DNA from 2 places in the Actinoplanes sp. NPDC051343 genome. Region 2 is predicted to be linked to the other one. Evidence: riboswitches for the same ligand, from Rfam matches in the RefSeq annotation. Region 2 holds a riboswitch; the other holds the start of a gene.

Region 1 (14,413 bases), on a different contig from region 2:
CCTCCTGGCCAGCGCGGTCTTGGCCGAGCGCGCGGGCCCTCGATGCTGGCGGCCGGTGCAGGGCGGGCGTGGTGCGCGGGCGAGGACGGCTTTGGTCGGACGCGGTCTCTTGATCCAGGCGGCCCTTTCCGGGTGGTGTGGTGCGCGGGCGAAGTGGCCTTGGCCGAGCGCGGCCTCGTGACTCGGGCGCCGGTTGTGGGCGGCCGGTTGTGGGCGGGGGGTCCGCGGGCGAGGTGGCCTTGGCCGGACACGGGCTCTTGATCCTGGCCGCCGGCTCCGGACGAAGGTGACCTTTCAGGCAAAGCGACGACAGTCGTTCGAGCGAACGCGGCCTCGGATGAACGCGGCTCTCGGGAACGTGACCCGCGGGCTCTCGCCGTGAGTGCCTTGCGCAAATTACTCAGGCGGCTTCCGGCCGACGCGGGCTCAGGTCAATTCGGTCGCACTGTGAGCTGCGGCGTCGTACGTTGCCGGTCATGGACGCCTTCGAGTCGCTCATGGCCGAGGTGATGACTTGCGCCGACCGCTTCGGACACCGCGAACACCTGCACCTGGCCTGGCTTGCGGTCCGCCGCCACGGCCCCTCGGCCGCACCCGACCTGCTCGCGGCCGGCATCCGCCGCACAGCGCGCTACGCCGGCGCCCCGCAGAAATATCACGCCACCATGACCCAGGCCTGGACCCACCTGGTCGCCCACCACGTGCCGGAGGGCCCCGACGACTTCGGCGCCTTCCTGCAGCGCTTCCCCCGGCTCCTCGACAAGCGCCTGCTGACCGCCCACTACTCCAGCTCCCGCCTGGCCTCCGCCGAGGCCCGCGCTTCCTGGATCACGCCCGACCTGGCGCCCTTCCCCACCACACCGGAATCCCCGCAGCCAGGCACCACCCCTTCCGAAGGCCCGTAAACCAAGCACAGTGTCGGCGCCCACCGGCCCGGACCGGTCACCGACCAGAGCCCGGTCCCTGAGTCCACCGACGACGGGTTGCGACCGATCCCGTGGCTGCATCCGCGGAGCGCCGGCGTCGAGACGCCACGCCGGACACAGACCGGTGGTCGGCGCCGAGGTTGCCTGCCGGCTCCGACACAGGCGCCGAGGTCGCGGCATGGTTTGAGCCAGCGGCGCGGCTCCTCGGTCTTCCCTGGACGTGCTCGAGGTGGCGGGGGTGGAGCCCGGTCCACCGGGGTCCGGGGAACGAGCCGCGGTCCGGGGAACGAGCCGCGGTCGGACCGGGACGCACGCGGACCGGCGAGGCCGGGTCGCGGCAGAGACCGAGACCGAGGCCACGGCCGCCCGACGAAGCCGTCCCGCAGTGCGAGAACCGCGGCTCAGACCCGTGAGCCCCCCGGCCGTCGCCGAATCCCCTGGAGACTTTGAAGCGGATTTCGGCTGGGCTTGAGGGTGGGGGGAGGCGCGCTGACGCCGGTTTTCCCTGAGGCCGTGGAGCGGGCGAGGCTGAATCGGGACTGACGCCGTTGGAACGGGGCCGGCCGTGACCAGGGCCGAGACTGCTGCCGAGAGTTCGGGCGGACCTCAGCCGGCTAGGTGAAGGGAAGACGGCGGCGATCTGACGCCGGGCTCGGCTGTCGATGTCGGCGACGCCTTCGCGGCGAGTAACTCCGCGCAACCCGAAGGCGGCCGCCTGCCCCGCTCCAACAACTGAGCGCAACCAACGCCGCACCTTGAGCGGCAATGCTTCGGTGGCCGGTGAGGTGACGCCCTCAGCCGACGGCGATTACCGCGGCATGGACGGCCAAACGGAGCGTTGTCAATGCCGGAAGAGTCGCTGCCCGGTCTGGATCAACGAGATGCCCCGGCGGCGGCATTCGGCGGCGATTTCGGGGGAGCGGGCCGACCCGCCGGGCTCGGCGATGGCGGAGACGCCGTGGCGGTGAGCTTCGGCGATGTTGTCGGTGAACGGTAGTGCGCCGTCCGAGACGAAGGCTATGCCGTTGAGCCGGGCCAGCCAGGCGGACGGATCGGGGACCGCCTGGGCGGCGGTGAGCTGCGCGTTTACCCGATCGTGGATGCGGGTGGCCGGCGAAGCAGGCACTGACGGATGTCGCCGCAGCCACCAGGTGTCTACCTTTGATCCGGCCAGCGCCGTGCAGTCGATGCGGGACTGTTGTCCGGCCGCTACGCCGAGGGCCATCCCGTCGGTTACGTAGACCACCGAGTTGGACTGGGTGTAGCGGGCGATCACCGCGCCGAGGAGCAGGTCCCCGGACAGCGGTGGAAGGGGGAGGTCGACCGGCTGCGTGATGCGGAGGCCGTACACCTCGCGGACCTCGATGGGCGGCGGTGTGAACGAGGGGTCGGCCTCGAGGATCAGGAAACGGCCGTTCTTCTTGGCGGCGAGCGCGGCCACGACGCCCGGTTCGAAGCCGGGGGCGATGATGCCGTCCGACACGACTTCGCGCAGGAAGGCGGCCAGTTCGAGGTCGACCGGGTGCGAGACGGCCACGAAATCGCCGTAGGAGCTCTTCGGATCGGCGTCCCGGGCGCGCACATAGGCGCTGGTCAGGGAGCCGACGTGGCCGGGGTCGAGGCGGTAGGCGGCGGCCATCGCCGGGTCGATCCGGCCGGCCACGGCCGCGCCGGCCGGGGAGACGTGCTTGAAGGACGCCGCCGAAGGAAGACCGAGGGCCAGGGCGGCCTCGCGGACCAGCTGCCAGCTCCCGAGGGCGTCGAGCAGATTGACGTACGAGGGAAGCCCGCTGACCACCCGCAGGGGCGCCGCTCCCGGCTCGACGGGTGCCCAGGTCGCGGGGGTCTGGTGAGGGTTGATGCCGTAGCGGAGCACCCCGACGTTTTCCAGCACTGTGCCTCCAAGTTACGGAGGCACCCAGGCGGTCGGCACCCGACAAATCGGCCGGGCCGCTCCCCGGTGGTGCTCCACCCTCGCCAGTCGCGGCCCGGCACCGACTCTACTCGTTGGGCATCAACGCCCAGAGGATCAGATAGATGATGAACTGGGGCCCGGGGAGCAGGCACGAGACAACGAAGATGAGGCGCATCACGCCGGAGGACACTCCGAAGCGGCGGGCCAGGCCGGAGCAGACCCCGGCGATCCAGCGGTCGTTGCGGGGTCGGGCGAGGCGGGTCACGGTCACCACTCCTTCAGGCTCGGCCGCGGCGGGCGCCGCGACCTGATTCGACGGTATGGGCGTCCGGCCGCCCTTCCCTCGATCTGGAGGTGGAGATCGGCGACCGGATCCCCGTACGGGTGACCCGTACCCCCTGAGCACCCGCTGTTAAGCTCTCTTTCAGCTCCCAACCCTTAGATTTCCCGCGCCGATTTTCATCAGACATGTCGGGCGGGCCGAGGAGGCAAGCGGTGATGCTGGGGTGACGCTGGCCGTCCTTTACGCCGGTCCAGGCAACTCCCTCGATCCCGCCGACGCCGTCCGGCTGGCCGACGATCTGACCGCCGCTCTGCGCGCGGCCGGCGCGTCCGAGGTCGACCGGGTGACCGTGGGGAGCGAGATGGCGACGCTGGCACGAGACGAACCGGTGCTGTTGTGCGCCGACAACCTGGTCGCCCACCCGAGTCTGTTGTGGACACTCGCTACCGAGCCGGCCGGGCGCACGACGGCGCTGGTCGTCCCCGACCCGTCCGGTGACCTGCGCGACGACCGGGGCCGGGTGGTGCCGGCGGCCGACGGGACGGGCACGGCCCGGTTCGCCGGAGCCATCATGATCGCCCCGGCCGATCTGCCGGTGCTGGCCAGGTCGGCCGGGCAGATGCGGTCGGCCGACGATCTGCTGCCGGCTCTGCTGGCCAACGGCCTGGTGCCGATCGCCACTCCGGTCCGTCTGCTGCACGCCGAGCAGGTGCGCACCACCGAATCGTTGAGAAAGGCGCAGGCCGCGGTCGCGGGGATCGACGAGGACCGGGCGCGCCTGCGGCTCGCGGTGAAGGAGAAGGACGACTTCTTCACGACGTACGCGGTGAGCTCCTGGTCGCCCCGGGTGACCAAGATCGCCGCCCGGTTGGGTCTGACCCCGACCGCGGTGACCGGGTGGTCGGTGCTGTTCGCGGTCGCCGCCGCGCTCTGTTTCTGGCAGGCCTCGCGCCCGGCGATGATCCTCGGCGGCATCCTGCTCTACCTGGGCTTCGTGCTGGACTGTGTGGACGGTCAGCTGGCCCGCTACACCCGCACGTTCAGCACGTTCGGCGGCTGGCTCGACACGATGGCCGACCGCGCGAAGGAGTACGCGGCCTATGCCGGTCTCGCGGCCGGCGCCGACCGCATCGGGCTGCACTACGCGTGGCCGCTCGCGATCACCGCGATCCTCATGCAGACCGTCCGGCACATGACCGATACGTGGTACGGCGCCCTGCACGACGAGGCGGCGTCCCGGCCCCGCCCGCAGGCCATGGGTGGGGTGGGCGCGAAACTGAGCGCCGCCTCCAACCGGGTGCAGGGCGACACCGGCTCGGCGGCGTACTGGCTGAAGCGAATCGTGGTCTTCCCGATCGGCGAGCGCTGGGCCCTGATCGCGCTGCTGGCGATCTTCACCGACGGGCGGGTCGCGCTGACCGCGGTCGTGGGTTGGGGTGCGCTGGCCTTCGCGTACACCCTGGCGTTGCGCTCTCTGCGCTCGCTCTCGATGAAGGTCGGTGTTCTCGACACCGTCGACACGATGCGGCACCGCGACGACGGCCTGCTGACGCGCCGGGTGCTGTCGCGGGCCGGACTGCCGGCCCCGCTGGCGGGTGCGGCGCTCGGTGTGGTCGGCGCACTGGGTCTGGTCGTCGTGGCCTTCGCCGGGGGGCCGGCGCGGCCGCTGCTCGCGGTTGCGGCCCTGTTGATGCTCGCCGCCGGTGCGGCCGCTCGGGCGCGGCACGGCGGCCCACTCGACTGGCTGGTGCCGGCGGCGTTGAGGGCCGGCGAATACCTGCTGGTCGTTGCGGTCGGCGTGATCGGAAAAACGCCGCCGCCGGTGGTGTTCCTGCTCCTGTTCCTGCTTGCGCTCCGGCACTATGACTTGACCGCGCGGATGGAGAAGGGCGCCCCGGCGGGAACCGGTGGCTCGGCTGGGCTGGGCTGGGACGGGCGCGTGGTGGTGCTCGCGGTGGCCGGCCTGACCAGTTGGGCCACGCTCGGTGAAGCGCTGCTCTGCGCCGCGGTGGCCGTCTCCTTCCTCGACAAGATGCGCCGAGATCGGGGCCTGGACGCGAACCGCCGCGCCGTCGGCGAAGCGGCGGGAGTCCGGGCGTGAAACTGCTCAGCATCGTTCTGCCGGTCTACAAGGTTCAGGGTTACCTGCGCCAATGCCTCGACTCGCTGCTCGAACAGTCCTATCCGGACTTCGAGATCGTTGCCGTCGACGACTGCTCGCCCGACCGCAGCGGCGAGATCCTGGCCGAATACGCGGCCCGCGACCCCCGCGTCCGCGTGATCACAGCGCCGGAGAACCTCGGGCTCGGCCGGGCCCGCAACCTGGGCCTCGAGCACGCTAAAGGCGAGTACGTCTGGTTCCTCGACAGCGACGACTGGCTTGCCATGGGTGCGCTCGCCGCGGTCGTCCGGCGCCTGCAGGAGACCGGCGCCGACCTGCTGATCGCGGGTTGGGACCGGGTGCACTGGAACGGCAAGGTCGACGCCGGCACGGCCAAGAAGCTGCTGTCCAAGGCGCCGGAGACGTTCACCGCCGAGCAGTGGCCGGCCGTGCTCGACGTGCTGCACGTGGCGTGGAACAAGGTGGTGCGCCGTGACCTGCTGACGCGGCTCGGGCTGGAGTTCGAGACCGGCTGGTACGAGGACGTCTCGTTCACCTATCCGCTGCTGGTCGCCGCCGACCGGATCACGACCCTGCCCCGCACGTGCGTGCACTATCGGCAGCGGCGCACCGGGGCGATCACGCGTACGGTGGGCGACCGGCATTTCGAGGTCTTCGACCACTGGGAGCGGGCGCTCGAACTGGCCGGCGACCCGGGTAACGACCTGAAGGGCCGGCTGTTCCGCCGGATGATCTGGCACTACCTGCAGGTGCTGCGCCACGAGACCCGGGTGCCGGCCGCCTCCCGCCGCCGATTCTTCGCCCGGATGGCCGAAAACTATCAGCGTTTCCGGCCGCCGACGGGCTTCCCGGAGCCGTCCTCCCGGCTCGAGCGGCTGCGTTTCGACCTGGTCGGCCGCGGTTCCTACCCGGCGTTCCGGGTGACCGACGTGACGTTGCGCCGCGCCCGCCAGGCCCGGCGTGGCCTGCGCCGATGGAAGCGCCGGGCGAAGCGGCCGATCATGCAGGCCCGCCAGGGCGTCTACCAGCTTGCCTACCATGCGATGCGCCGGTTGCTGCCGATCGACCAGTCACTCGCGCTCTACGCGGCGTACTGGTACCGCGGGGTGACCTGCAATCCGGCCGCCGTCGCGGCGAAGGCGGCCGAGCTCGCACCGCAGGTGCGGGCGCTCTGGGTGGTCGGCCGGGGCCGCGCCGCGAGCGTGCCACCGGGCACCGGATACGTGGTCTCCGGCAGCTTCGCCTATTACCGGGCGATCGCCCGGGCCCGCTACCTGATCAACAATGTCAACTGGCCCAACCATCTGATCAAGCGGCGCGGCACCACCCACGTGATGACCCATCACGGCACGCCGCTGAAGATGATGGGGATGGACCAGCTCGACCATCCGGCGAGCATCCGCGACACCGACTTCGCGGCCCAGATGCGGCGGGCCGACCGCTGGGACTACAGCGTGTCCGCTAATGCACACACCACGATTGCCTGGGAGCGGGCCTATCCGTGCCGCTACGAGACGCTCGAGGTCGGTTATCCCCGCAACGATCGGTTGGCGACGGCCACGGCCGCCGAGGTCCGGGGCGTACGCGAGAGGCTTGGTCTAGGGCCCGGCCGGCGGGTGGTCCTCTACGCCCCGACCCACCGCGAGTGGCTTCCGGCCGGGCAGCCGGTCCTCGACGTCGAGCAACTGGCCGAGATGCTCGGGCCGGACACGGTGCTGCTGGTGCGGGCACACTATTTCAACGTTCCGCCACCTTCGGCCGGCTCTGTGGCGGCCGGCTCTGTGGCGGCCGGCTCTGCGGCGGCCGGCACCGCGGCGGCCGGGTCCAAGGCAGCCGACTCCGTTCCGCCGAGCAGCGCCGGCATCGTCGATGTCTCGGCCTATCCGGTGATCGAGGATCTGTACCTTGCGGCCGACGTCATGGTGACCGACTATTCATCGGCGATGTTCGATTTTGCGGTACTCGATAAGCCGATTGTGGTTTTCGTTCCGGATTGGCAGGTCTATCAGGAACTGAGAGGCACGTACTTCGATCTCCTCGCCGAACCGCCGGGTTCGGTGGCCGTCGATTTCCGGTCGTTGCGGGAAATTTTCGATCTGGGCACGTACGCCGGACCGCAAGCCACCAGCGCGCGAGCGGCATTTCGCAAGAAGTTCTGCTACCTCGACGACGGGGGTGCGGCCGAGCGGGTGGTGCGCAAGATCTTCTTTAAGTCCGGGTTAACGGCCTGAGCTACTGTGAGCGCTTGATCACTCTGCGCAAATGGCACGTTCACCCGATGGCGGCATATCGATACTCCTCGTCAAGGTAGGCGTCGGGTCGCGGTCCGTAATGGGACCGGGCTCACACACGCAATCCCCTGCAGGAGGTCGACGGTGTCCACCGTCTCGCTCAAGGACGTCACCAAGATCTGGCCGGACGGCACGGTCGCCGTCAACAACGTCAGCCTCGATGTGAATGACGGCGAGTTCATGGTGCTCCTGGGTCCCTCCGGATGCGGGAAATCGACAATTCTGCGGATGATCGCCGGCCTGGAGGATCCGTCCGAAGGGGACATTCTTCTCAACGGAGAACCGGTTTTGGAGGTTCCCCCGCGCGACCGCAGTATCGCGATGGTTTTTCAGGACTTCGCCCTTTATCCACATATGACGGTGGGCGACAACATCGGCTTTCCGCTGAAACTCTCGGGCGTCGAGCACAGCCCTCGGCTCGAGCGGGTCGGCGACATCGCCAGCGCGCTCGGCATCGGCGACGTGCTCGCCCGTAAGCCCAGCCAGCTCTCCGGCGGCCAGCGCCAGCGGGTGGCGATGGGCCGGGCGATCGTCCGCCGCCCCGGCCTCTTCCTGATGGACGAGCCGCTCTCCAACCTCGACAGCGGCCTGCGGGCCGAACTGCGGGCCGAGATCACCAGCCTGACCACCGAGCTGGGCGTCACCACCATGTACGTGACCCACGACCAGGCCGAGGCGCTGACCATGGCCGACCGCGTGGCGATCATGCGTAAGGGCGTGCTGCAGGACGTGGGCACGCCGACCGAGGTGTACGGCCGTCCGGCCACCCTCTACGTCGCCGCCTTCCTCGGCGCGCCCCGGATGAACCTGCTCGAGGCCCAGGTCTACGTGCATCTCGACCGCTACGTCGCGCTCAACTTCGGCGAGCAGGCGCTCTACCTGCCCTGGAGTGACCTCCGGGCGCGAACGGTGGCGCACTTCCACGGCGAACGGATCGTGGTCGGCATGCGGGCCGAGGCGCTCACCCCGGTCGCCCCCGATTTCCAGGGCGACGTGCTGCACGGCCGCATCCGCTACCTCGAGCACCACGGCCACGAGTCGCTCGCCTTCCTCGACATCGGCGCGACCGCGATCGTGGTCGACGAACTGGCCGGCAAGGCGAGCCGCGACCCGATCGAGAGCACCGGTGCGCTGCGGCGGTTCGGCGGTGCGCTGCAGCGCCTGACCGGCCGGGGCGGCGCGGCCACTCTGGAGCAGGGCGAGCAGGAGCGGGCCAGCGTGCTCAGCGACTCCGGCCGGCACGCCCGCCGCCCGGCCGAGCTCGGGGTGCGGTTGGCGCCCTACCCGGCGATCTCGCCCGGCAACTCGCTCTCGGTCGCCGTACGCATGGACTCGCTGCACTTCTTCGACGATCGCGGATATCGGATCGACGTCGGCTGGCGCTGATCAGGCACTGATTCGACCGGGTTCTTCACAGACTTGCATCGATGGCCTAGTGTTCCGCCCACACGACGGATCGATACCGTATCGACGTGGCGTGACTCGAGGAGGGCACCGTGGCTAACTCGTCCGGTCTGCTGGTGATCGAACGCATCCTGCGCGACCGACAGGGAATCTGGCAGCAGGTGGTCGAGGACCGTGGTCTGCCTCGGCTCACCGTCCAGATGCTGATCAGCTCGGGTATCGCGCTCGCCGTCTACGGTGCGGTGCTCGGCTCCTTCCACAGCGCGCTGATGGCGCTCACCTCGGCGGTCAAGCTGCCACTGCTCTTCCTTGTCACGCTGGCCATCTGCCTGCCGACGCTCTACCTGTTCAACCTGGTTTTCGGGGCCCGGCTGTCGATCCGGCAATCGCTGGCGCTGGTCATGGTGGCGCTCACGGTCACCGCAATGCTCGCCCTCGCGTTCGCGCCGATCAGTCTCTTCTTTCTGATCACGGCGCCCAACTACGCGTTCTTCAAGCTGCTCAACGTGGCGATCCTGGCGTTGTCGGCGCTGGTCGGGCTGCGCTTCCTGACCGGCGGCATGAAGGTGCTCAACCAGCACGGGCTGCTGTCGGCCACTCCGGACCGGCCGGTCGAGGCTCCGGTGTCGCCGGCCGTTACCGGGCCGGCCTTTGCCGCCCCGGCCGTTACCGGGCCGGCCGCGGAGAACCCGGCGGCCAACGGCGCCCAAGCGGCCCCGGTGGCGGTCGCCCTGGCGCCGCACCAGCACCCGCAGCCGTTCCCGCACCCGCGTCCGGTCCGGCAGAGCGAACCCACGCCGCCGAGCATGACCCTGCTCTACATCTGGATCCTGCTGTTCGGGTTCGTCGGCACCCAGCTCGCCTGGACCCTGCGCCCGTTCTTCGGCAGCCCCGGCAAGCCGTTCAGCCTCTACCGGGAGATCGACGGAAACTTCTACGCCGAGGTCTTCCGCACACTGTCGCATCTCTTCTGAGGGCGATCGCGGGCGCCTGCTGCCCACGCGGCCGTTCACCGCGTAGGCTGCACCACGGTGGAGGACAGCTTGAGTCAGAGCGTGCGCTCGGTCCCCGGCAGGCAGCCGGGAGGGTCCGTCGCACCCACGCTCGGCGCCCCTCTCGATGGTGACTTGATCGACCGGCGGTTCGGCCGGGAAGAGATCACAATGGTCCGGCACGAGGTCACGAGCTCGCTGACCGCCGTCGGGCTGACCGGCGACCGGCTGCACGGCTTCGTGCTCGCGGTCAACGAGGTGGTCACCAACGTCGTCCTGCACGCCGGCGGTCAGGGGCGCATCACGCTCCGGGTCGCCGGCGACTCGGCCTGGTGCACGGTCACCGATTCGGGGCCCGGCATCCCGTCGCCCTATCTGTCCAGCCCGGAGGCGCCGGGGGCGTTCGAGGTCGGCGGCCGCGGCATCTGGCTGGCCTATCAGCTTTGCGACGAAGTCACCATGGCGACCGGCCCGATCGGCACGACGATCGGCCTGCGCATCGCGCTCGACCTGCCCTTCAGCGGACGGCCCGACGGACCCGCGGTGCGCTGAAACAGCATCTTGAACGGCATGTGAAGCACCGAGCAAGTGTGAACCCGCCCTTCCGGGCTCGCGGACTGCGCCGTGCGACTACATTGGGCCAGTGCTCGGACTTCCCGCCCCAGTGACGGCATGCCTTTTCGATCTTGACGGCGTGCTCACCCAGACCGCCGCGGTGCACAATGCCGCGTGGAAACAAACGTTCGACACGTTCCTCAAGACGTGGTCGGAGCAGCACGAGCAAGCTTTCGTGCCGTTCGATTCCGGCGCCGACTATCACAAATATGTCGACGGCCGGCCGCGCGCCGACGGCGTCCGCACCTTCCTGTCCTCTCGAGGCATCACCCTGCCCGAAGGCACCCCCGACGACGGCACCGACCAGGAGACCGTCAACGGCATCGGCAACCGTAAGAACCTGCTCGTCCTGCAGAAGATCAAGGAAGGTGCGGTCGAGGTCTACCCGGGCTCGGTCGACTACCTGAAGGCGGTCAAGGCCGCCGGGCTGCGCCGGGCCGTGGTCTCGGCCAGCGCCAACTGCAAGGACGTGCTCGAGGCGGCCGGCATCGACGGCTACCTCGAGGCGCGGGTCGACGGCGTCGTCGCCCGCGAGCAGCATCTGCCGGGCAAGCCGGCTCCCGACACCTTCCTCTACGGCGCGAAGCTGCTCGGCACGCCACCGGAGCAGTGCGTCGTGTTCGAGGACGCCCAAGCCGGCGTGGCCGCCGGCAAGGCCGGAGGTTTCGGGTTCGTGGTCGGGGTAGACCGTGGGGGTAACGCCCAGGGGCTGGCCGACAACGGTGCCGACATCGTCGTGCAGGATCTCTCCGAACTTCTCACGCGCTGAGCGCGTACTCCTGACGTCTTTTCTGTCTTCTTTCCTTCGAGAGGCACCACCGTGATCCGTGAACGGGCATATCCCGTCGACCCCTGGCACATCCGGGAGACCCGACTCGACCTGGACCTCCTGGCCCAGTCCGAGTCGGTCTTCGCGCTGGCCAACGGTCACATCGGGATACGCGGAAACCTGGACGAGGGCGAGCCGCACGGCCTGCCCGGCACCTATCTGAACTCGTTCTACGAGCTTCGTCCGCTGCCCTATGCCGAGGCCGGCTACGGTTTCCCCGAGTCCGGCCAGACGATGGTCAACGTCACCAACGCCAAGCTGATGCGGCTGCTGGTCGACGACGAGCCGTTCGACGTGCGCTACGGCGACCTGCGCTCCCACGAGCGCGTGCTCGACCTGCGGGCCGGCACCCTGGAGCGCACCGCCGAGTGGGTCTCCCCGTCCGGCCAGGCGATCCGGGTCCGCACCATCCGGCTGGTGTCCTTCACCCAGCGCGCCGTCGTCGCGTTCCTCTACGAGGTCGAGCCGCTCGACGCCTCGGCCCGGCTGATCCTGCAGTCGGAGCTGGTGGCCAACGAGCAGCTGCCGCCGATGAGCAAGGACCCGCGGGTCGCGGCGGTGCTCGACCACCCGCTGCAGGCCGAGGAGATGCTCGAGCAGAAGGCCGGCGGCCTGCTGGTGCACCGCACCAAGGCGAGTGATCTGCGGATGGCCGCCGCGGTCGAGCACCTGATCGAGACGACGGGCAAGCACCAGGTCACCACCGAGGGCCATCCGGACTGGCTGCGCACCACGGTCGCCTGCAAGCTCGAGCCGGGACAGAAGCTGCGGGTGGTCAAGCTCGCGGCGTACGGCTGGTCGAGCAACCGCTCGCTTCCCGCCGTGCGTGACCAGGTCGGCGCGGCGCTGGCCAGCGCCCGGCTCGACGGCTGGGAGGGTCTGCTCGAGGCCCAGCGCGAATATCTCGACGCGTTCTGGGACCACTCCGACGTCAAGGTCGAGGGCGACCCCGAGGTGCAGCAGGCCGTCCGCTTCGGCCTCTTCCACACGCTCCAGGCGGGCGCCCGGGCCGAGCAGCGGCCGGTCGGCTCGAAGGGCCTCACCGGCCCGGGCTACGACGGCCACACGTTCTGGGACGCCGAGACGTTCGTGCTGCCGGCTCTGACGTACACCCAGCCGTCGGCGGCCGCCGACGTGCTGCGGTGGCGGCACTCGACACTCGACCTGGCCCGGGAGCGGGCCCAGACGCTCGGCCTGCAGGGTGCCGCCTTCCCGTGGCGCACCATCCGGGGCGAGGAGTGCTCGGCCTACTGGCCGGCCGGCACCGCGGGCTTCCACATCGGCGCCGACATCGCCGACGCGGTGCGCCGTTACATCCAGGCCACCGGCGACTACGACTTCGAGCGTGAGGCCGGCCTCGAACTGCTGGTCGAGACGGCCCGGCTGTGGCGCTCGCTCGGCCACCACGACCGGCACGGCCGCTTCCACATCGACGGCGTCACCGGCCCGGACGAATACACGGCCGTGGTCGACGACAACATCTACACCAACCTGATGGCGCAGCAGAACATGTTCGCCGCGGTCGAGGCGGCCAAGCGTCACCCCGACCTGGCCCACAAGTTCGGGGTCGACGACGAGGAGATGGCCTCGTGGCGGGACGCGGCGGCCGCCGTGCACATCCCGTACGACCGGGAGCTCGGGGTGCACCAGCAGTCGCAGGGCTTCACGCGGCTGCAGGAGTGGGACTTCGAGAACACGCCCCCCGAGGCGTACCCGCTGCTGCTGAACTACCCGTACTTCGATCTGTACCGCAAGCAGGTCGTCAAGCAGGCCGACCTGGTCATGGCGATGTATATCCGGGGCGACGCGTTCACGCCGGAGGAGAAGGCACGCAACTTCGCCTACTACGACGCGCGTACGGTGCGGGACTCCTCGCTCTCGGCCTGCGTCCAGGCGGTGCTGGCGGCCGAGGTGGGTCACCTCGAGCTGGCACACGACTATCTGGGCGAGGCCGCCCTGATGGACCTGCACGACCTGCACCAGAATGCCCGGGACGGCGTGCACGTCGCGTCGCTGGCCGGCACCTGGATCTCGCTGATCGCCGGTCTCGGCGGCATGCGTGACTTCAACGGCCAGCTGTCCTTCGCGCCGCGGCTGCCCAGCCGCATCACCAATCTCGAGTTCTCGATGCTGTGGCACGGGCTGCGGCTGCGGGTCGACGTCTCCGCCGAGGAGGTCACCTACTCGCTGCGCAACGGCGGCGGGGCGGCCCGGCTGACGCTGGTCCACCACGGCAAGGAGATCGAGGTGACCCAGGTCAAGCCGGTCTCGGTGCCGATCCCGCCGGCCCCGCCGGTCGGTCCGGCGCCGAGCCAGCCGCACGGCCGGGCGCCGGTGCGCCGGGCGACCAGCAGCGCCAACTGAAGCAGGAAGGGCCCCGCGAAAACGCGGGGCCCTTTTTTTAAAGCACTGATACGTGCACGTGATCCTTGTGATTACTCACACCGTGATAGGCATGCCAGTTGCCGGTCGCCGGAAACCAGATCTGCGCGTACCAGATCACGTAGTAGATGCCGAGGCGGTCCGCGTTACGCACGAGGAACGCCATCAGGTCGTTGCCGTAGTTCTTCATGTCGGCGTTGTGCGCGACCGAGAACCCGCTCTTCTGCAACGACCAGTCGCAGGCCCGGCCCTTGGGGTGCTCGTAAGGCCCGCCGTCGCGATGGCAGCCGACGAATCTATTGAAGCCCGCCTTCTTCACCTCTTGGTAGAGATGGAGCATGCGCGGCGTGATGCATCCGTTGGTGGTCGGGTCGTTCACCGTGCAGGCCTCGGGGGAGAAGCCGCCCTGGGCGTTTCGCGGCGCGGGCGCGGCGACCGGCGACTTGGCGACCACGAAGCCCTGGGTCAGGCTATCGCCACCGACCAGCTGAAGCGCCTTGTCGGCCGACTCCTTCTGCTTCTGCATCGCCAGCAGGTTGGTCTGCTGCGCCTTGACCTCGGCGTCGAGCGCCGCCTTCTTGGCGTTGACCTCGTCGATCGCCAGGTCGAGGTCGTGCAGCTTGCGATCGTGCAGCGCGTTGATCTCCTCGAGCG
Region 2 (14,682 bases):
GGCCGTGCCGAAGACCTTGAACTCCCACAGCGAGTAGCCGTAGCCGGAGGTGCGCGCGGTGCCGTACATCCGCACGTACCGGCCGCTGCCGCTGACGTTCAGGTTCTGCGTGCCGCCGGTGCTGGTGGTCGTCGAGTAGATCGACGTCCAGTTGGTGGCGTCGTTCGACGTCTGGATCTGGAACGCCTTGCCGGCGGCCGTCTCCCAGTCGAGTTCGACCGAGGTGATCGTGGACGTCTGGCCGAGGTCGACCTGCAGCCACTGCGGGTCGGAGAACGCGCTCGACCAGCGGGTGCCGGCGTTACCGTCGACGGCTTCCGACGCCAGGTAGGCGCCGGCGGCCTCGGTCGACGACGCGGTCGCGGGCTTGCCCTGCGAGAGCAGGGTGTCGGCCGCGCTCGCACCGAGCGAGGTGGTCACGGCGTACCCGGCGACGACGGCGGCCACGAGGCCACCGATCGCGCCGAGGCGCCAGGGGGAGCGTCTCCGCGGGGGTGCGGAGTTAGCGGGGATGGTCATTGCTTCTCCTTGGGCGGGGAACTGCAAGGGGGACTTCTTGCACCCTGGGGGGAAGCTGATCTCCACATTGACGGGGAGAGCGCTCCCCCGAGAACGACGCTAAGGACGGTCCGGTGAACTGTCCAGAGTTCGGCCGAGTTCCGGAACCGATCGATAACGCGGACGTGCTTGTGGATGTCACATCGATGCGCAATGGGCCGATGTACGTTCGGGCATCGGTGCAGGTAGATGACTTGCCCTGGTTTCCCTTTTGCTCCCGGCGACGGCATCCGCGACCCTCGATAACACAACCGCCGCAACCGGTTCCGACGCGGACCGGAAAGACTCGCATCAACGCCTGGAACACGCATAACCGGGCAAAGGTTCGGGAAGCGCTTTCTGACCGGTCATCTACTACGCTGAACCCATGCGGCTGGTCCTGACCACCGACACCCACCTGCCCAAGCGCGCCCGTGACCTGCCGGCCCCGCTGTGGGACGCCATCGACGAGGCCGACGTCGTGCTCCACGCCGGCGACTGGGTCGACGAGGCCACGCTCGACGCGATCGAGGCGCGCGCCGACCGGCTGATCGCCTGCTTCGGCAACAACGACGGTCCGGGCCTGCGGGCCCGGCTCCCGGAGATCGCGTACGCGTCGCCGGCCGGCCTGAAGATCGCGGTGCTGCACGACTCCGGGCCGTCGACCGGACGCACCGAGCGGATGGCCGCCCGCTTCCCCGACGTCGACCTCCTGGTCTTCGGCCACTCGCACATCCCCTGGGACACGACCGCCCCCTCGGGGCTGCGCCTGCTCAACCCGGGCTCGCCGACCGACCGCCGGCGCCAGCCGTACGCGACGTACATGACCGCCGTGGTCACCGACGGTGCTCTGGTCGACGTGCGGCTCCACGAGCTTCCTAGGTAGGGACAGCCCTACTCCGAATCCGGATGCTGGCCGGGCTGATTCGGCGGCCGCGAATTTCTAGCGTCGGTCCTATGAGGAAAACGCTGAGTTCGGGGATCGCGGCGACGCTGGTGGCGGGGTCGTTCGCGGTGACGGGGGCACCGGCGCAGGCGGCGCCTCCGCTCGGCGGGCTGGTCTCGGCGACCAGCCTGCACGAGTACGCCACACGCGCCGACGTCGACGCGTACCTGACTTCCGACGGCTTCAGTCCCGAGACCGACCGCTACGGGGTGCACACCTATCGGCTGGTCTATCGCACCACCAGCGCAACCGGGAAGCCGACCACCGCGAGCGGGCTGGTCGCCCTGCCGGTCAGCGGTTCCCGACGGCTGTCGACGGTCGAATTCGGGCACGGCACCGAGATCTACAAGGATGACGCGCCGTCCACTTCGGACGACGTGTTCGTGGACGGGCCGGCGGTCACGTTCGCGTCGGCCGGGTTCGCCGCGGTCGCGCCCGACTATCTCGGGCTGGGTCTCGGCCCGGGCCCGCACCCGTGGATGGACGTGCCGTCGGAGACCACCGCCTCACTCGACCTGCTGCGGGCGGCCCGCACCTTCGTCGCCCAGCAGGGGCGTTCGCTGAGCCGGGACGTCTACCTGTCCGGGTTCTCGCAGGGCGCCTCGGCTGCTCTCAGCCTGGCCCGCACGCTGCAGCGCGGAGGCGACCCGTGGTTCCGGGCCGCCGCGGTGGCTCCGATCAGCGGCGCCTACGACTTCCGGCACGCGGCGATCCCGTCGCTGTTCACGCCCGCCGTACAACCGCTGCTGGCCAGCGCGTACACGACCTATCTGCTGGTTGCCTTCGACCGGCTGCACGACATCTACCGGGAGCCGGCCGACGTGTTCCAGCCCGACTACGTGCCGCTGGCCGGACTGTTCGACGGCACACACACCGGCCAGGAGGTGCTCGGCGCGCTGCCCGCCTCGATCGACGACCTGCTGACCGTCCGGGGCAAGCAGATGCTGCTGCACCCGACCGGCCGGTTCGCCGACGCGCTGGCCGTGCTCGACAGCGTCTGCACCGACTGGACGCCGCGGATGCCGGTGCGGCTCTACTACAGCCCGGGCGACGAGGAGGCTGTCAACGCCAACACCGAGCACTGCCAGGCCGCGCTCGACGCGCCGACCGTGAACCTCGGCGTCGACCGGGACTACAACGGGTTCGTACACGAGGGCTCCGAAGTCCTCGGCGTACCGGAAGTAACCCGGTGGTTCGCCCTCCTGGCCGGTTGAGAGCCGGATGCCCGGCCGCTTCGGCGGCCGGGCATCTCACCGTCAGAGCGTGACGCTCGGGTAGAGCGGGAACGGCGCCAGCAGTTCGGTGGCCTGCTTGCTGACGCGGTCGGCGAGGGCCGGGTCGAGGGAGTACTTCGCCTTGGAACCCTCGGCCGGGCTGGTGCCGGCGAGCACGGTGTGGATGAGCTCGGCGATCTGGTCCATCTCGGCGGTGCCGAGGCCCCGCGAGGTGAGGGCCGGGGTGCCGATGCGGATGCCCGAGGTGTACCAGGCGCCGTTCGGGTCCTGCGGGATCGCGTTGCGGTTGGTGACCACGCCGGAGTCGAGCAGGGCCTGCTCGGCCTGGCGGCCGGTGAGACCGAACGGATGCACGTCGATCAGCACGAGGTGGTTGTCGGTGCCGCCGGAGACCAGCTCGACGCCGCGGGAGAGCAGGCCCTCGGCGAGCGCCTGGCTGTTGGTGACGATCTGCTGGGCGTAGCCCGCGAACTCCGGCCGGCGGGCCTCCGCGAACGCGATCGCCTTGGCCGCCATCACGTGGCTGAGCGGGCCACCGAGGACCATCGGGCAGCCGCGGTCGACCTGGTCGGCCAGCTCGGGCTGGGCCAGAACCGCGCCGCCGCGCGGGCCGCGCAGGCTCTTGTGGGTGGTCGTGGTGACGATGTGGGCGTGCTCGACCGGGTTGAAGTCGCCGGTGAAGACCTTGCCCGCGACCAGGCCCGCGAAGTGCGCCATGTCGACCATGAACGTCGCGCCGACCTCGTCGGCGATCTCGCGCATCTTCGCGAAGTTGACCTTGCGCGGGTACGCCGAGTAGCCGCCCACGATGATCAGCGGCTTGAACTCCCTGGCCGTCTCGCGCAGGGCCGCATAGTCGATCTGGCCGGTCGACGCGTCGACCCCGTAGCTGCGCTGGTCGAACATCTTGCCCGAGATGTTGGGCCGGAAGCCGTGGGTGAGGTGGCCGCCCGCGTCGAGGCTCATGCCGAGCATGCGCTGGTTACCGAACGCCTGCCGCAGCTCGGCCCACTCGGCGTCGTTGAGGTCGTTGACCTGCCGCTTCTCGAACTTCTTGAGCGCCGGCACCTCGACCCGGTCGGCCAGGATCGCCCAGTAGGCGACCAGGTTGGCGTCGATGCCGGAGTGCGGCTGAACATAGGCGTAAGGGGCGTTGAACAGCGCCTTGGCGTGCTCGACCGCGACCGCCTCGACGGTGTCGACGTTCTGGCAGCCGGCATAGAAGCGGCGGCCGATGGTGCCCTCGGCGTATTTGTCGGACAGCCAGTTGCCCATGGCGAGCAGAACGGCCGGGGACGCGTAGTTTTCACTCGCAATCAGTTTCAGCGATTCCCGCTGGTCGTGGAGCTCCTTGACGATCGCGTCGGCGATCCGGGGCTCGACACTGCGCACGACCTCGATGGCCGCCTGAAAAGCAGTGGATTCGGGACTCAAGTCAGACATGGGACCTCCTTAGCACGATGCTGAGGCCCAGGCGCACGGCAGGTCGTCATGTCGACGGGGCCGCTCCCCGATGGTGACCCATCCCAACGCGCCAGTCACGGCCCGCCGCCGAGCATACCGGCGCCCGAGCTCACCGGGAGTACCCGTCCGGACATCCGGGGCCGCCTTCTCGGCGGAGAACGCCCGGGCGTGTTCCCGCTGCCGAAACCGACGATCACTAGCCTGACCCGGGTGAACGGCGTTCAGCTTCTTCTCATCGTCGGTGCCGGCATCGCGGTGTCGGCCATCGCCCGGCGGCGCGGACTCGAGTCCGGGCTGGTCATCGTCGTGCTCGCGGCCGGGGCCTCGTTCATCCCGCAGATGCCCCGGCTCGAGCTGGAGCCGGAGCTGATCCTGGCCATCGTGATCCCGCCACTGCTCTACTCGGCGACCCGCGGGGCCTCGTTCTCGGCGTTCGGCGCCAACCTGAGCTCGATCACCACGCTCGGCATCACGCTGGTGCTGCTCACCACGGGCGCGCTCGGGGTGATCTCGACCTGGATCCTGCCGTCGATCGGGGCGGCGGCCTGCTTCGTGCTCGGCGCGGTGCTCGCCCCGCCGGACACCATCACGATCGTGTCGCACGGTGATGAGCTGGGGCTGCCCAAACGCATCACGTCGACGCTCACCGGCGAGAGCCTGGTCAACGACGCGACGGCGCTGACGCTGTTCGCGATCGCGGTCGCCGCGGTCAACGGCAACCACACCGGCTGGGCCGCGGGCACCCTCGAGTTCTTCAAGAACGCGCTGCTCGGCATCCTGATCGGTGCCGTCATGGCGGTGATCGTGCTGTGGATCCGCCCGCGGCTGGGCAACGCGACCCTCGAGACCTCGCTGGTGCTGCTGCTGCCGTTCACCGCGTTCCTGGCCGCCGAGCAGGCGCACGTGTCGGGCATCCTGGCCGTCGTCACGGCCGCGTTCTCGGTCAGCGTCAACCTCAGCCTCGACCCCAAGCACCAATATCCGGGCGCCTACCGCACCCGCCTGCAGGAGGACGCGTTCTGGCCGGTCCTCGACTTCCTGCTGGAGACGTTCGTGTTCGCGTACATCGGTCTGCAGTTGAAGTTCGTGCTCGAGGAGGTCTTCCGGGAGGAGCACCTCACCCGCACGCTGGTCGCCTCGGGGGTGCTGCTGGTCGCCGCCATCCTGATCCGGATGGCCGGGGTCTACGTGCTCTTCGGCCGGCGCGTGCTGCAGTGGCGGCTGGTCGGCTGGCGGCTGACCCGCAACCCGCAGCTGCGGGAGCAGTGGGAGAAACAGATGGCGAACGCGGGCAAGCGCGCCCGGAACTACTCGCCTCCGACCCACAAGGAGATCGTGCTGGTCGGCTGGACCGGCATGCGGGGCATCCTGACCCTGGCCGCCGCGGCCGCCGTCCCCGAGTTCACCGACGATCACCGGCCCTTCCCCGGCCGACCGGAGATCCAGGCGATCGCGCTCTTCGTCACGCTGGGCACCCTGCTGATCCAGGGCACAACGGTGAAGGCGCTGGCCCGGCGGCTCCGGTTCGACCTGACCGCGGACCGGGCCGAGGAGGAGGCGATGCGGGAGGACGCCGCCCGGACCATCGCCGACGCCGCGGCCGAGCCGGCCGCCGACGTCGACGACGGGTTCGAGAAGCAGCGGCTCGCCCTCGGCGTCGCGGTGCGTGACCGGCGGCTGACCGAGGCGATCGCCCGGGAGCTGATCGAGGACATCGACCTGCGCCAGGCCGCCCGGCATACGGGGGATTCGTGATCCCTTCCTCCGCCCTCGAAAGCCCGGCACGCTGGGTGGTGTGACTGTGACGATGGACCGGGCGCAACTGGCGGATTTCCTCCGCACCCGCCGCGAGGCGCTCCAGCCGGAGGACGTCGGTCTCCCCCGCGGGCACCGGCGTCGCACCGGCGGCCTCCGCCGCGAGGAGGTGGCCGCGCTCAGCGGGATGTCGACCGACTACTACACCCGCATCGAGCAGCAACGCGGTCCGCAGCCGTCCGAGCAGATGCTCGCCGCGATAGCCCGCGGCCTGCACCTCAGCCTCGACGACCGCGATCATCTGTTCCGGATCGGCGGCCACGCCGTCCCGCGGCGGTTGATCCGCGACGACCACCTGAGCCCCGGCATGCTGCGCGTCGTCGACCGACTGCAGGACACCCCGGCGATGGTCGTCAACCGCTACGGCGAGACGATCCTGCAGACGCCGCCGGCGGTGGCTCTGCTCGGTGACGAGTCCCGCTTCACCGGCCTGAACCGCAGCACGGTCTATCGCTGGTTCGCCGACCCGTCCAGCCGCGACCGGTACGTGGCCGAGGACCACCCGCTGCACACCCGGGTCTTCACCGCCCAGCTGCGCATGCGGTACGCCACCGACCCCGGCGGCCGGGCCGGCGAGATCGTACGGGCGCTGCTCGCGATCAGCCCGGAGTTCGCCGAGGTGTGGGCCGATCACGAGGTCGGGCTTTCACACGTCGACCGCAAGCGCATCGTGGTGCCCGATCTGGGCGTGCTCGAGTTGTGGTGCCAGAACCTGTTCGACCCCGAGCAGGAGCAGACCCTGGTGGTCTTCACCGCGGCGCCCGGATCGCCTAGTTATGAGAAGCTTCAGCTCCTCGCCGCGGTTGCTTAAGACCGGTTCCGGAACCGGTTTTACTTGCCTAGGACGACCGGCATCGATGAGACTCGCCAAGAGAGCGCTCTCTGCCGTTGATCCCTACGCCGGTTCCCCGACCGGCGGACGACTCGGGCGCACCACCGCCATTCCCCTGGAGAGTCCATGGAACACGCCATCCCCAGGCGTCGCCCCCGGCTGCTCACCGCAGTGCTCGGCGCCGTCATCGTCGTCCTCGTCGCCGCCTATGCGGCTCTCACCTCGGTGCAGGCCCACGCCGCCTCAACCCTCATCTCCCAAGGCAAGCCCGCGACCGCGTCGAGCTCCGAGAACGCTTCGTTCCCGGCCAGTGCCGCGGTCGACGGCAACACCGGCACCCGGTGGTCGAGTGCGTTCAGCGACCCGCAGTGGCTCCAGGTCGACCTCGGCTCCACCGCCACGATCACCTCGGTCACCCTGAACTGGGAAGCGGCGTACGCGAAGTCCTTCCAGATCCAGACCTCGGCCAACGGCAGCACCTGGACCACGATCTACAGCACCACGACCGGCCCGGGCGGCGTGCAGAACCTGACGGTCAACGGCACCGGCCGCTACGTGCGGATGAACGGCACGGTGCGGGCCCTCCCGTACGGCTACTCGCTCTTCGAATTCCAGGTCTTCGGCTCGGTCAGCGGCGGCACCACGACGCCGCCGACCACCCCGCCCACCGGCGGCTCCGGCAACACCATGCCGGCCTCCTTCTGGGGTGACACCGGCAGCATCCCGGCGGCCAAGAACGTCGTCGAGGTGCAGGTCCTCAACCGGACCAACGGCAAATACCCCGACAGCCAGGTCTACTGGAGCTTCAACGGCCAGACCCACTCGATTGCCGAGCAGCAGTTCCTCGACATGCCCGCCAACTCGGCCGGCCGGATGTACTTCTACCTCGGCTCGCCGAACAGCCAGTACTTCGACTTCATCGAGTTCACGGTCGGCGCCGGCGTCTTCAACGGCAACACCACCCGGGTCGACGCGTTCGGCCTGAAGATCGCCATGCGGCTGCACTCGAAGGACGGCACCGACCAGCAGGTCGGCGAGAACTACAACACCTTCACCGAGGACCGTACGGCCACGTTCTCCCGCTTCGCCGCCGCGGTGCCGGCCGAGTTCCAGCACGAGGCCACCGCGACCGCGCCGTACCGCATCCTGTCGCCGGGCAGCGACTCCAACTTCCTGCCGGGCGGCCCCAACCAGAACTACATGTCCTCGTACGCGGCCGCCAACGGCATCAGCGCCACCACCCAGCAGATCTTCGGGTGCAGCGGGCCAGAAGCCGCCAACGCGGCCCAGTGCGCGGCGCTCAACCGGCACACCGCCGACCTGCCCGCCTCCCAGCAGCAGACGGTGAGCAACTACTACCGGGCCGCACCGGCCAACTACTACGCCAAGTTCTGGCACGACAACGCCCTCGGCGGGCTGGCCTACGGCTTCCCGTACGACGACGTCGCCGGCCAGAGCTCGTTCATCACCCACGCGAACCCGCAATTCCTGCAGGTTGCCGTCGGCTGGTGAGCTCTTCTCGGACGGCCCGGGCTTTCGCCCGGGCCGTCTTGCTATGCGGTGCGACGACGCCGCCGGAACTTCTCCGACAGAGCCGGCGGCACGTAGCCGCGGTCGCCCGGGTTCACGTTGACGCCCGGCGGGACGATCTCGTCGATGCGGTCGAGGACGTCGGTGGTCAGCTTTACGTCGGCGGCGCCGATCTGTGACTCCAGGTGGGCCATCGTCCGCGGGCCGATGATCGGCGAGGTGACCGCCGGGTGCTGCAGCACGAAGGCCAGCGCCAGGTGGATCAGCGGCATCCCGGCCTCGTCGGCCAGCTTGCCGAGCGCGTCGGCCGCCTCGAGCTTGCGCTGGTTGCCGGGCTGCGACAGGTCGTAGCGGGCCGGCAGCCGTTCGCTGCGCTTCGACTTCGGCAGGTCGGCGCCGACCCGATAGCGCCCGCTAAGCCAGCCGCCGGCCAGCGGACTCCACGGGAGCACACCCATGCCGTAGCGCTCGGCGGTCGGCAGCACGTCGGCCTCGATGCCGCGGACCAGGATCGAGTACGGCGGCTGCTCGGTCATGAACCGGCTCAGCCCGCGCCGCTCGGCCGTCCACTGCGCCTCGACGATCTCCTCGGCCGGGTAGGTCGACGAGCCGAACGCCCGGATCTTGCCCTGCCGCTGGAGGTCGGTAAGCGCGCCCAGCGTCTCCTCGTGGTCGGCGTCGGTGTCGGGCCGGTGGATCTGGTAGAGGTCGATCCAGTCGGTGCCGAGCCGGCGCAGGCTGTCCTCGACCTCCCGGATGATCCAGCGGCGGGAGTTGCCCTGGCGGTTGGGGTCGCCCGGGGTGCCGGCCGGCGCCTCGACCGGTACGCCCATCTGCCCGTGCACCTTGGTGGCCAGGATGACGTCGTCCCGCCGCCCCTTCAGCGCCTTGCCGACGATCGTCTCCGACTCGCCCTGCGAATAGACGTCGGCGGTGTCGATGAAGTTGATCCCGGCGTCGAGGGCGCGATGGATGATCTGGATGGACTTGTCGTGGTCGGGCTCGCCCCAGGCGCCGAACATCATGGCGCCGAGGCAGAGCGGACTCACCTGCATTCCGGTACGACCGAGGCTGCGATATTCCATGACCCCGACGGTATGACGGGTCCGGGCGGCCCGCTTGGTTTCGTAACTCAGATTGCTTGCTTGTTACGGATTACATCGACGAGACTGACTGCGTTGCGCTCCCCCGCCGCCGGCCCCCACCCGGATCACCCGGCCCCTTCCCCGGGGCCCGAAGTCCGTCCCCCGCGACGATCCGGGGCGGCGGGGAGAGCGCTTTTCTAGACGACCAGCCACAGCGCCAGAACGCCGGCGCACAGGGCGAGCGGCACGGTCAGCAGGCCCAGCTTCAGGAATTCGCGGGCGTCCGGTGCCGCGTCCCGGCTGTGCAGGATCTGCCGCCACAGCAGGGTGGCCAGCGATCCCACATAGGTCAGGTTCGGGCCGACGTTGACGCCCAGCAGGACGGCCAGGAGCAGGCCGCGCGACCCGGCCACGGCCGGGACCAGAACCAGCGTCGCGGGCAGGTTGTTCAGCACGTTGGCCAGGAGGGCGGCCAGGCCGGCCACCGCGAGCAACTGCGGCAGCCCGGCATGGGACGGGACGACCGCGTCGACGAGACGGTCCAGGCCGTGCTCGCGTACGGCGAGCACGACCAGACCCAGGGCGAACACGAACGCGCAGAACGGCAGGTTGGCCTCGCGGACCAGGGTCGGCAGCGGGGTGCGGCGGGGCACGGCCAGTGCGACGGCGCCGGCCGCGGCGACAAACCCCGGGTGTACGCCGAGCGGACCGGCCACCGCGAAACCGGCCAGGGTCAGCCCCAGGACGATCAATGCGTAACGGGGTGCGGGGACGCGGTCCTCGTCTTCGACGGGTTCGGCGCGGGCGTTCAGGTCGGCGCGGAAGAACCACGAGAAGACGGCGAACTCGGCGGCGATCACGGCGGCCCAGGGCAGCGCCATCATCGCCGCGAAGCTGACGAACGTCAGGCCGCTGGCCGAGAAGGCGAGCAGGTTGGTGAGGTTCGAAACGGGCAGCAGCAGTGAGGCGGAGTTGGCGAGGTGGGCCGACGCGTACACGTGCGGTTTGGGCCGGGCCCCGATCCGGGCCGCCGTGGCGAAGACCACGGGGGTCAGCAGGACCACGGTCGCGTCCAGGCTGAGGGTGGCGGTGATCAGCGAGGCCGCGGCGAAGACGGCCACGAGCAGGCGTCGGGCCCGGTGCCGGCTCAGATCGGCGGCCACCCCACCCGCGTACCGGAAAACGCCGTGCTCCCCCGCGAGATGCGCGAGAAGCAGGACCGCCGCGAGGAACCCGACCGTCGGGCCGAGGGCCTTCAGTTCCGACCAGGCATGCCGGACCGGCAGCAGGCCGGTGACCACCGTCAGGGCCGCCGCGGGCACCGCGGCGACCGCTTCCGGCAGCCCGCGGGGCCGTGCCACGGCGAAGGCCAGCACGGCGACGAGCAGCGCCACCGCGGCGATCATCGGCACCGCGTCAGGTTAGGAGTCGAACAGATCCTTCGCACCCGACACCGTGAGCACACGATCAACCACGTTACGGGAGTTGCGGACCCGGAAACCGGCGCCCTGGACCCGGCTCGCGTTGAACCCGTCGATCAGGGCGCCCAGCGCCTCCGAGTCGAGGAACGACACCTCCTGAAGATCGACCACGACGTCGCCGTCGCCGAGCGCGAGCAACAGAGCGTCGCGCAGGTCGTCGCGCGCGTTGATGTCGAGCTCGCCGGAGATGCGCAGGATCGTGGTCGCACCGTCGGCCGTCCGTTCCCCACCGATCCTGTAGGAGTCCGCCACGCTGACTTTTTACCAGCAGTGGGGGCGATCAGCTCGGAAAGCCGGCCCAGACGTGTTTGGTGTTGTCGGCGATGTACCACCCGACGTCGACCGCGAACTCGCGGGTGAGCTGCAGTCCGAGGCCTCCGGCGCCGAGCGGGCGGTCCTCGTCGAGCACCGGCTTCGCATCCAGATCATGATCGGCGACGTCGATGATCAGGCGGTTGTGGTCGCGCAGCAGCCGCACCTCGGTCGGTGGCAGGCCGTGCCGCAGCGCGTTGGTGGCCAGTTCGGTGGCCACCACGGCCATGCGTTCGGCGAGGTCGCCGGGCGGGCGATGGGCGCAGCCGGCCATCGCGTCGCGCAGGCCGGCCCGCAGTCGGCGCAGCTCGCGGAAGTTGTCGAGACGCCAGCAGCGCAGCTCGACGGCCGCCGGATGCGGGACCGAGGCAGGCAGCGAGGGCATGACGTCCATCTTGCCCGGATCGGGGATGTCGAAGCACTGGCCGTCCGGCCTAATCCATCCGGCGTCTCTCGCGTCCGGCCGTCACAATCAGGGCATGTATGTGATCCGCGAGCGGTTCTTCCACATCGGCGACGACTTCGACGTACTCGACGAGCACGGCACCAAGCTGCTGCACGTCGACGGCAAGGTGTTCAGCCTGCGCAACCGGGTGGTGATCGAGGATCCGTCCGGCCAGGAGGTGGCCAGCGTTCACCGGCACCTGGTCGCGCTCCGGCCGACGTACGAGATCAAGATCGGCGGCGAGACGGCGGCCGAGATCCGCAAGCACCTGTTCACGCCGTTCCGCGACAAGTTCACCATTGACGTCCCCGGGTCCGACGATTTGGAGATGAAGGGCAACTTCACCGACCACGAGTACGTCATCGAGCAGGGTGGCGACGAGGTGGCCGCGGTCTCCAAGCGCTGGCTGACCATTCGCGACACCTACGCCGTGCAGGTCGCCGCCGGCATCGAACCGCTGCTCATCATCGGTGCCGTGCTCGCGCTTGACCTCGCGATGGACCGCGAGGAAGAGAAGGAGGACAAGAAGCAGAGGGACAAAGATACAGATGAGTGAGTAGATGACAACCGAAAGTCACTCATACTTTCGGCTAGTTTTCTCTCGTCCCCTCGGTTAAGGTTTGCACATCCGAACGGCCTAGTGCCTGGTCGACGGCGATCGTCCTGGTCGCCGTCGACCATTAAATAGGGACACCCGACCAACCGGGTCCGAAATGGACCGGCTCTCCGGGACGGTGCCAGGGGAGGACCGAGAGCATGACCGTTTCCACGGCGACTGCCGCAACCACTTCCGTTGCCACGCCGGCTTCCGCCGAGGCTCCGGCCGACAGCGCGGCCGAGCTGCTCAACGCGATGGCCGCGATGCCGGCCGGGCACCCGTCCCGCGCCGGTCTGCGCGACCGGGCGATCGAGGCCTGGCTGCCGCTGGCCCGCCACCTCGCCAACCGCTACTCCGGCCGCGGCGAACCCACCGACGACCTGATCCAGACCGCCACCGTCGGCCTGATCAAGGCGGTCGACAAGTTCGACCCGGACCGCGGCGTCGACTTCGCCGGCTACGCCATCCCCACGATCATCGGCGAGATCAAGCGGCACTTCCGCGACCGCACCTGGTCGGTTCGCGTGCCCCGCCGTCTGCAGGAACTGCGCCTGGCGATCACCGAGGCCAACAGCACCCTGACCCACACGCTGGGCCGCTCCCCGACGGTGACCGACATCGCGACCCACCTCGGCGTGACCGAGGAAGAGGTGCTGGAAGGTCTCGAAGGCGCCCGCGCCTACAACGCGACCTCCCTGTCGACGCCGATCTCGGCCGACGGCTCCACCGAGCTGGGCGACACCCTCGGCGGCGAGGATTCCGAATACGAGGTGGCCGAAACCCGGGTGTCCCTCGGCCCGGCGCTGGCGACCCTCGACGAGCGCGAGCAGAAGATCCTCACGCTGCGCTTCTACGGCAACCTGACCCAGTCGCAGATCGCCGACCACATCGGCATCTCCCAGATGCACGTCTCGCGCCTGCTCACCAAGGCCCTCACCAAGCTGCGTGGCCAGCTGGCCGCCGACACCCTCTGACCGAACGCAGCACCCCGACGCCGGCCCCTCAACGGGCCGGCGTCGCCGTATTTGGCGCTTCGACCCGACGTGGACCAGCGACAACCTGGCCCCCGACCATCCACGACCTGACCTACTATTCGGCCGGCAAGGTGCCCGGACGCGTGCACGGCCTCACCCAGCTCAACGCCCCGCTGAGCGCACACACCCGCACCTTCCCGGTCGCGGGCGACAACACCGGCCCGACCATCGCCTGGGCCACGCCGGCCAACGGCGCGCTACTGCCCGGCTCCCGGATCAGCGGAACGATCAAGGCCACCGACCCGTCCGGCGTCACAATTGCCCTGCTCAACCACTACGACGCCCCGAAGTTCGCGGCGTCGATCCCGGCGGGCACGGACGGCAAGCACATGATCACCTGGTGGGTGGCCGACGGCGTCGGCCACTCCCGCTACCTGACCCGCACGGTCACGGTCGACAACACCGGGACGAGCCTGACCACGTCCGCCCGCACCTGGCACCGGTAGCAAGGGCCAGCGCTTGATGACCTCCCGCTCGTAAACGACGAAAGACCCGCGCGACCGCGAGCGATGTGCCGGTGAATCGCTGCCCGGTGCAACGGCGGATGCCCGGCGTACGGCCTTGTGGATCTGTTCGTCGTCGGCGCTGCCGGGGCCGGCGATGTTCTCCCGGACGCGAAGCGGTCAGCGCGGGCTGCAACGCGCAGATCGCCGCTGCTCAGGCAGAAGATCTGCCCGTCGTCTTCAGCGAGCAGCTGAAGGGCCTCGACCTGGGTGCGGATTCGCTTGTCGTGGGTCAGCAACGCCCAGCCCGCGTTCAGCCCGAAACTCATCCAGTCCGGATCGCTGACGTCCTGGGCGTCGTTCGCGAAGTGGTCGGTGATGTCGTGGACGATCCAGCCTTGCTCGTGCAGCAACCGAGAGGCGCCGCGTCCCGGGCACCGGTCGGCGAAGAACTCAGGCTGCGACGCGGATGAGCGCGTTGACCTGGTCAAGGCTCAAGCCGCATTCGTCGGCGACGACGTCCGCGGGTTCACCCGCTCGCCACATGCTCAGAACCGCGTCGACCGGCACCCTCGCGGGCTCCACGATCGGCGCTCCCCAGGCGAAGCGCGGGTCGATGACGACCTCAGCGACCGCCGGATCATATCGGCGAAGCGTCAGGCGCTTGGGGAAGTCGTCGTCCTCGTCCCAGACGATGTATTTGAGGTGGTCATCGATCACCGCACGGATGGGCATCTGGAGGTCTCCGGCGCGGGCCACCTCGTCGGAGTCGAGGTGGTGGATGAAGACGTCGATGCCGTCGCTCGCCTCAGCATGTCACAACGAACCGGCGGCGGATGGGGCCTGTGGACAGCGCGCGACGGCTTAGATGACCACCGGAACGGTTGCGGGCAGCGGCAGCAGTCGGCGGCCGGGACACCGACCG

What was found. A riboswitch is a leader RNA that binds a small molecule or an ion and turns the genes downstream of it on or off. The one in region 2 is predicted to bind ZMP and ZTP.
Region 1: another riboswitch for ZMP and ZTP. It lies ahead of ACIA5C_RS38755 (phosphoribosylaminoimidazolecarboxamide formyltransferase); the one in region 2 lies ahead of ACIA5C_RS46805 (glycine hydroxymethyltransferase).

What each region holds. Positions count from the first base shown of each region.
Region 1 is NZ_JBITEL010000015.1:73,433-87,845, reverse strand. It holds gene ACIA5C_RS38760 (hypothetical protein) at 477-905, shown strand; gene ACIA5C_RS38755 (phosphoribosylaminoimidazolecarboxamide formyltransferase) at 1,768-2,820, opposite strand; ZMP/ZTP riboswitch at 2,836-2,921, opposite strand; gene ACIA5C_RS38750 (PspC domain-containing protein) at 2,927-3,106, opposite strand; gene ACIA5C_RS38745 (DUF5941 domain-containing protein) at 3,348-5,225, shown strand; gene ACIA5C_RS38740 (CDP-glycerol glycerophosphotransferase family protein) at 5,222-7,477, shown strand; gene ACIA5C_RS38735 (ABC transporter ATP-binding protein) at 7,622-8,923, shown strand; gene ACIA5C_RS38730 (hypothetical protein) at 9,034-9,915, shown strand; gene ACIA5C_RS38725 (ATP-binding protein) at 10,069-10,485, shown strand; gene ACIA5C_RS38720 (HAD family hydrolase) at 10,577-11,317, shown strand; gene ACIA5C_RS38715 (glycoside hydrolase family 65 protein) at 11,369-13,741, shown strand; gene ACIA5C_RS38710 (coiled-coil domain-containing protein) at 13,779-14,413, opposite strand, start outside.
Region 2 is NZ_JBITEL010000027.1:18,083-32,764, forward strand. It holds gene ACIA5C_RS46790 (discoidin domain-containing protein) at 1-519, opposite strand, end outside; gene ACIA5C_RS46795 (metallophosphoesterase family protein) at 926-1,423, shown strand; gene ACIA5C_RS46800 (alpha/beta hydrolase family protein) at 1,495-2,697, shown strand; gene ACIA5C_RS46805 (glycine hydroxymethyltransferase) at 2,740-4,161, opposite strand; ZMP/ZTP riboswitch at 4,180-4,270, opposite strand; gene ACIA5C_RS46810 (cation:proton antiporter) at 4,393-5,937, shown strand; gene ACIA5C_RS46815 (helix-turn-helix transcriptional regulator) at 5,990-6,808, shown strand; gene ACIA5C_RS46820 (beta-1,3-glucanase family protein) at 6,956-8,341, shown strand; gene ACIA5C_RS46825 (aldo/keto reductase) at 8,383-9,444, opposite strand; gene ACIA5C_RS46830 (SLC13 family permease) at 9,642-10,856, opposite strand; gene ACIA5C_RS46835 (STAS domain-containing protein) at 10,866-11,177, opposite strand; gene ACIA5C_RS46840 (ATP-binding protein) at 11,206-11,622, opposite strand; gene ACIA5C_RS46845 (LURP-one-related/scramblase family protein) at 11,717-12,238, shown strand; gene ACIA5C_RS46850 (RNA polymerase sigma factor SigF) at 12,439-13,254, shown strand; gene ACIA5C_RS46855 (hypothetical protein) at 13,398-13,760, shown strand; gene ACIA5C_RS46860 (hypothetical protein) at 13,685-14,248, opposite strand; gene ACIA5C_RS46865 (DUF433 domain-containing protein) at 14,211-14,492, opposite strand.